DNA from 2 places in the Pantoea sp. SYBGC1 genome. Region 2 is predicted to be linked to the other one. Evidence: predicted binding sites of a transcription regulator. Region 2 holds the regulator's gene; the other holds the start of a gene.
What was found. The regulator LexA, encoded in region 2, represses DNA repair genes until DNA is damaged. The targets are predictions, from matches to a motif close to TNCTGTATGTACATACAGNA.
Positions count from the first base shown of each region.

Region 1 (3,595 bases), on a different contig from region 2:
GCGTACGCCTGAAGATATGGGCAACTGAAAGCCAGCGCAGGACAGATGAACAGGGACGTTATTTCGCGACCGGCAGATCGGCATAGCGCGTCGTGTAAAACGGAGACAGCATTTCCCGCTTCATCGCCCAGGGTTTCGCGACCCCCTGCCCTGCAAACCACAGCTGCCCCCTGCCTTCCTGGTTTACCTTATCCATCACCTGCATCAGGGCTGCGCTATTTGCACGCGGCTGAAACTCATCAAATAGGTTGAGCTGCGCTACGCCCTGACTGAAAAAATCGCCCAGCATCACGCCCGCTTTCATATATCTCCGGCCATCCAGCCAGATACGATCCAGTGCGTCTGTCGCGACACGGATAATATCCCGGCTGTCGCTGGTCGGGATCGCCAGCCTGCCGAGCGCCTGATTGCCGTAAAATATCTCATCGCCGGCGTGCGGACTGGTACGGATAAACACCGCTATCTGCCGGCAGTACTGGCGCTCTGCTCTCAGCTTCTCTGCGGCCCGCACCGCAAAGTTGCAGATAGCCTCGCGCATATCGCGATAATCAGTGATGCGTGAGCCGAAAGAGCGCGAGCACACTATCTGCTGTTTGTCAGGCGCTAACGCTTCCAGCTCCAGGCAGGATTCACCGCGCAGCTCCCTGACCGTCCGCTCCAGCACCACGCTGAAGTGTTTGCGGATAACCCAGGGACTCTGGTCAGCCAGATCTTTAGCCGTCATCACGCCCATGGCGTTCAGCTTTTTACTGATCCGGCCGCCCACGCCCCATACCTCCTCTACCGGCACCAGCGCCATAAGCTTGCGCTGTCGCTCTGCATCCGACAGATCCACCACCCCGCCGGTTTTGGTCCACTTTTTGGCCGCATAGTTAGCCAGTTTTGCCAGCGTTTTAGTCTGAGCAATACCCACTCCGGTCAGCAGATGCATTTCCCGGTATATCCGCTGCTGGATCTCTCTGCCATACGCTTCCAGCGGCTTATAACGTCCGAAACCGGTCAGATCCATGAACGCTTCATCAATCGAGTAGATTTCAACGGCGGTTGCCATCTCCTCCAGCGTGGTCATGACCCGGTCACTCATATCGGCATAGAGCGCATAGTTCGAGCTGAACACCCGCACATTGTGCCGCGTCAGTTCATCTTTCATTTTAAAATAGGGCGCGCCCATTTTGATACCCAGCTTTCTGGCCTCAGCCGACCGGGCGATCACGCAGCCATCGTTGTTACTCAGCACCACAACCGGCTCGTCTTTCAAATCTGGCCGGAATATCTTTTCACACGACGCATAGAACGCGTTAACGTCCACCAGCGCAAACATTTACGGGCCTATCGTCTTGATGGCGTGTCTGACCACACCAAAAATCTCAAACTGATCGGCGTCCTCAATCGCAATGATCGCGTGCGCCGCATTCATGGGCCTGAGATGCAGGAACGGGCGCAGCATAAGCTGCTTAACCGTAAATTCGCCACAAACTGAAGCAACTACCACATCACCGTGTCCGGCTTTGATTGAGCTGTCTACCACCAGCATATCGCCGTCGTTGATGCCCCCTTCAATCATTGAGTCACCGCTGACCTTAATGAAATATGTCGCGCTGGGATGCTGCACCAGCAGCCTGTTCAGGTCGATTCGCTGCTCAACGTAATCCTGAGCCGGCGAAGGAAAACCGCACGGAACGCGGCTGACGTAAAGCGGTAATTCAAGGATGGCGCGGATGTCCGCCGGGTGTAAAAGCTCCATATCCATGGTCTCAAAATGATTACTGTATATAAATACAGTAATAGCAGATCCCGTAAACGATCAAGCAAATACGCCTGATGTTTTTGTAAAGCCTGAGCGGATAAGACAAATTGAGTGAATTACAGGCGTTAATCGATGAATGTTCACGCAGCTGGCTATCTGGCGCGCGGGCAGAATCATAAAATAAGCGCAGTGCTGAAAAAATTATTAACGTATTCGCAATTTGCATAATCGGATATTTTTTCCAGGCTTAACAGGTAACCCTGACTAAGGAGAAGATATGCTGGATCAATACAAACAGTGCCTTGAAGCCTGCTACCTGTGTGCAGCCGCCTGTGATAACTGTGCCGCTTCATGCCTTAAAGAGGAAAACCTGGAGATGATGCGCGAGTGCATTCGCATGGATATGCAGTGCGCGAATATCTGTCGTCTCGCGGCACAATTTATGACGCTGAAGAGCGAATTTGCCCCCGCGCTCTGCCAGCTGTGTGCTGAGATCTGCCAGAAATGCGGCGATGAGTGCGGCCAGCATCAGCACGATCACTGCCAGGCATGCGCAAAAGCCTGTCATCACTGTGCAGAACTGTGCCGTCAGATGGCCGCGTAATGGCAAAGCCTGAAAACCCGCTTACCGGCGGGTTTTAATCTACAGTGCATTGTGTTTTCCTGAAGAAACAGCGGTAACGTTAAGCTTTTTATTGTGTAATCAGAAAGGATGAGTCTCAGCTTTAAAATCCATGTCCAGCACAGGCTATTGGCTTAAAGATGTGCAGGCATTATTTTTTAATTGTTCGCTATCCTGCTTTCCATAAAAGTCACATCACGCTGTTCTATATATCGAAAAGAAAGACACTGTTTATCTTATATACGTATCATATCCCGCTGATTATTTTCTGTAGTGCAACGGCCAAATTTAATGGCGCACTCTCTTTCGTTTTTCTGTTGTCAGGCTGCGGTGATTCATGCTACCCGGCCTGAGTAGCTGCTTCACCGTTCTGGATGCGACGTGTCAGTTAACGCGCTTCAACGCTTCTGTGTAGCAGGCGTAGCCACTGGGCAGGCCTGATGGTTCACGCTTAGTGGCGCTGTTGTGATTACCCTGTTACCAAAGCTTTTTTTATGCGATTGTTCCTAAAGGGTTGCAGTCTGTTTCACGATGTATAAGATCGTGCAACTCTTAACTTAAGCTAAACGTTATGCTCAAACTATTTTCGCGCTATCTCAGTATCGGCGTACTGAACACCGCTATCCACTGGGCAGTCTTTTATCTGATCCTCTGCACCTCTGATGCTACTCAGTCGCTTGCTAACTTCGGCGCCTTTTGCGTGGCAGTAACGTTCTCATTTTTTGCAAATGCCCGCTGGACGTTCAACTCTGAGACAACAACCCTCCGCTACATGATTTATGTCGCCTTTATGGGCTCTCTGGCCTCTGCTGTCGGCTGGGCGGCGGATAAGTCGGGATTGTCGCCACTGATTACCCTGGTAGTTTTCTCCGCGATAAGCCTGTTCTGTGGCTTCATCTATTCAAAATACATCGTTTTCAGGGAAGCAAAATGAAGATATCCCTTGTAGTCCCCGTTTTTAATGAAGAAGACGCGATACCTATTTTCTATCAGGAAGTACGCCGGGAACTCACCGCGCATGAGATAGAAATCGTGTTTATTAATGACGGCAGCAAAGACGGAACTGAGGCAATTATCAATGCCCTGGCGGTGTCAGATCCTCTGGTTAAAGCGCTCTCATTTACGCGCAATTTTGGTAAGGAACCAGCACTGTTCGCTGGCCTGGAGCATGCAACTGGTGATGCGGTTATCCCGATTGATGTTGATCTGCAGGATCCGATCAATGT
Region 1 is NZ_JBXUNM010000001.1:813,100-816,694, forward strand. Features, by position in the region: gene AC2CF9_RS03855 (biofilm development regulator YmgB/AriR family protein) at 1-28, shown strand, start outside; gene umuC (translesion error-prone DNA polymerase V subunit UmuC) at 59-1,321, opposite strand; gene umuD (translesion error-prone DNA polymerase V autoproteolytic subunit) at 1,322-1,744, opposite strand; gene AC2CF9_RS03870 (four-helix bundle copper-binding protein) at 2,025-2,351, shown strand; gene AC2CF9_RS03875 (GtrA family protein) at 2,941-3,303, shown strand; gene AC2CF9_RS03880 (glycosyltransferase family 2 protein) at 3,300-3,595, shown strand, end outside.
Region 1: the regulator LexA is predicted to act here: its motif matches at 1,765-1,784, upstream of umuD (translesion error-prone DNA polymerase V autoproteolytic subunit).

Region 2 (3,595 bases):
GCGTAATGCCTCTCAGCGCGAGGAATACGGTAATAGCCAGCCATAAACCATGATTTCCGAGCCACGGCAGCGTCAGCAGCGTCAGCGCATAGCCCAGCGCCGCCAGCAGCATGCTGTTGCGCATATCCCGGCCGCGCGTGGCTCCGATAAACATCCCATCCAGCAGATAGCACCAGACGCCAGCCAGCGGCAGGATCACCTGCCAGATAAGATAGCGGTCGGCCGCCTCACGCAGCGACTCAATTGAGGTCAGCAGCGCAACAATTGCCGGGCCGCAGAGGGCGTAAATCACAGCGAACAGCAGCGCCACAATGCCCGCCTGCCGGCAGGCGGCATACCAAATCAGCCGCAGCCGGCTGCGATCGCCTGCGCCGGTCGCCTCACCGGAGCAGGCTTCCACCGCATACGCAAAACCATCCAGCGCATAGGCGGTAAAAGTCAGGAACATCAGCAATACCGCATTGACCGCAACCACGTCAGCGCCGAGTCGCGCGCCCAGCAGCGTCAGCGAGGCGAAACAGAGCTGCAGCAGCAGCGAACGCAGCATGATGTCGCGGTTAAGCCGGAACAGGCGCGCGGCGTCGCCGCGCCAGCTGGCTTTAAGCAGCGATAATGATATGCCGCGCAGCGCCAGCACCCGCGCCACCATCCAAACCCCCACGGCCAGCGTCACATAGTCCGCGACGGCGGTGGCCGCTGCGGCGCCCGCCACGCCCCAGTGCCACTGCAGAACAAACAGCAGATCGAGCAGGATATTCACGACGTTGCCGGTGATAAGCAGCACCATCGGCGCGCGCGCATACTGTACGCCGAGCAGCCAGCCGAGGATCACCAGGTTTGCCAGCGTGGCAGGCGCGCTGAGCCAGCGGATAGCGATAAAGGTTTGCGCCTGCTGCTGCACCGCCTCGCTGCCGCCCATCAGCGCGGCTGCCAGCTCGCTGACCGGCGTTCGTAGCACAATGAACAGCACGCCTGCCGCCAGCGCAATCAGCATCGGCTGGATCAGCGCGCGCGCCAGCGCTGGCTTATTGCCGGCGCCGAACGCCTGCGCCGTCAGGCCAGTGGTGCTCATGCGCAAAAAGAGCAGCAGCATAAAGACAAAGCTGGTGGCCGTTGCGCCCACGGCTACGCCGCCGAGGTAAACCGGGCTGTCGAGGTGGCCAATGATAGCCGTATCCACAATGCCCAGCAGCGGTACGCTGATATTAGAGAGGATCATGGGCAGCGCCAGGCGCCAGAGCGTGCGATCAGAAGAGGTAAACAGCGGCATCAGCCAGTCCTGTTATTGCGGGCAACGCGCCTCATGCAGCTGCACGGCGCCACGGTTGGAAGCAGAGGGGTAATATAGCAGACCGCGGCCTGTGCAGGCACAGACCGCAGCGGGGGGGCTAACCAGGTATTACAGCCATTCACCGGTGCGGACAATACCGACAGCCAGACCTTCAACGGTCAGAGACTGCTGGCGCGTATCCACTTCGATAGGCTGAAAATCGCTGTTTTCCGGCAGCAGATGCACGATAGCACCCTGCTTTTTCCAGCGTTTTACGGTGACTTCGTCATCAATGCGCGCTACCACGACCTGGCCATTACGCACATCCTGGGTTTTATGCACGGCAAGCAGATCGCCATCCATAATTCCGATATCTTTCATCGACATGCCGCTAACGCGCAGCAGAAAATCCGCGCTCGGCTTGAACAGGTTAGCATCGACCTGATAGTGGGTCTCGATGTGCTCCTGAGCCAGCAGCGGCTCGCCGGCAGCGACACGCCCGATCAGCGGCAGTCCGCCGCTTGTCTCTTCTTCCATCAGCAAGCGAATGCCGCGCGAGGCGCCAGAGACAATCTCAATGACTCCTTTACGCGCCAGCGCTTTCAGGTGCTCTTCAGCCGCATTGGGTGAGCGGAAGCCCAGCTGTGAAGCAATTTCAGCACGCGTTGGCGGCATGCCGGTTGAATTAATATGGTCGCGAATCAGGTCATAGACCTGCTGCTGCCTGCTGGTTAACGCTTTCATCCCGCCCCCTGGTTGTTTATACAGTCGCTGTGAGTATATACAGGTATTGGCGAAATGAAAACCGCAGCTGCGGCAAAAATCAGCGATATCTCGGTACGGGCGGCCTTAATATGCGCGCGGCCAGAGCAGCGTGATCCAGACAAACAGCGCGAGAAGGATCGTCAGCAGCACGGCGGCAGAACCCATATCCTTGGCGCGGCCCGCCAGCGGATGACGCTCCTGGCCGATTCTGTCGACCACCGCCTCAATCGCGCTGTTGAGGATTTCCACTACCACCACCAGTATCACCGAACCAATCAGCAGCACGCGCGTCACTGCGTCCACATCCAGCCAGCAGGCGACGACCACCGCAATCACCGCTGCAACGGCCTCCTGACGAAAGGCCGCTTCATGTTGCCAGGCCGCGCGAATGCCCTGCCAGGAGTAGCCCGCCGCTTTGATGATACGTAGCAGGCCGGTAACGTTATTTGCCATGAATAGGGAACCCTTGAGTAATTTTGGCGTCAATGAGTGCGCAGCGTGCGATGGCACAGCCACAGATCTTCGCTGCACTTTCTGGTATGCTTGCCGCGCTTTGCTAACAAGAGGCTTCAAGTTGTCTATGTCAGGTTGGCGTAAACTCTATTACAAATTATTGAATTTACCACTCTCTATTTTGGTAAAAAGTAAGGTCATACCGACCGATCCGGTTTCGGAGCACGGTATCGATCCCACCCGTCCCGTGATGTATGTTTTGCCTTATGATTCAAAGGCGGACCTGCTTACATTGCGTAACCAGTGTCTGCGGCTTGATCTGCCCGATCCGCTCGCGCCGCTGGAGATTGACGGCACGCTGCTGCCGCGTCATGTGTTTATCCATGATGGCCCGCGTGTCTTTCCTTACTACGTGGCGAACCCGGAGTCAGTGAAACTGTTTCACGACTATCTGGATCTGCATCGTAATAACCCGCAGCTGGATGTCCAGATGCTGCCGGTGGCGGTGATGTTTGGCCGTGCGCCAGGGCGTGAAATTCAGGGCGAGCCTACGCCGCATCTGCGCGTACTGAATGGCGTACAGAAGTTTTTCGCCATTCTCTGGCACGGCCGCGACAGCTTCGTCCGCTTCTCTTCCACCGTCTCGCTGCGCCAGATGGCGACCGAACACGGCACGGATAAGTCGATTGCACAGAAGCTGGCGCGCGTGGCGCGTATTCACTTTGCCCGCCAGCGTCTGGCTGCGGTAGGACCCAGCCTGCCCGCCCGTCAGGATCTGTTCAACAAGCTGCTGCAGTCGAAAGCGATTGAAAAAGCGGTTGAAGATGAAGCGCGCAGCAAAAAGATTTCGCATGAAAAAGCGCAGCAAAATGCCGTTGAGATGATGGAAGAGATCGCGGCAGACTTCTCGTATGAGGCGATTCGCGTTACCGACCGCATTATGGGCTGGCTCTGGAGCCGCCTCTATCAGGGCATAAGCGTCAACGGCGGCGAGCGCGTGCGTCAGCTGGCGCAGGATGGACATGAAATAGTCTATGTGCCTTGCCATCGCAGCCATATGGATTACCTGCTGCTCTCCTACGTGCTTTATCATCAGGGGCTGGTGCC
Region 2 is NZ_JBXUNM010000010.1:61,224-64,818, reverse strand. Features, by position in the region: gene dinF (MATE family efflux transporter DinF) at 1-1,270, opposite strand, end outside; gene lexA (transcriptional repressor LexA) at 1,400-2,014, opposite strand; gene AC2CF9_RS15220 (diacylglycerol kinase) at 2,120-2,488, opposite strand; gene plsB (glycerol-3-phosphate 1-O-acyltransferase PlsB) at 2,616-3,595, shown strand, end outside.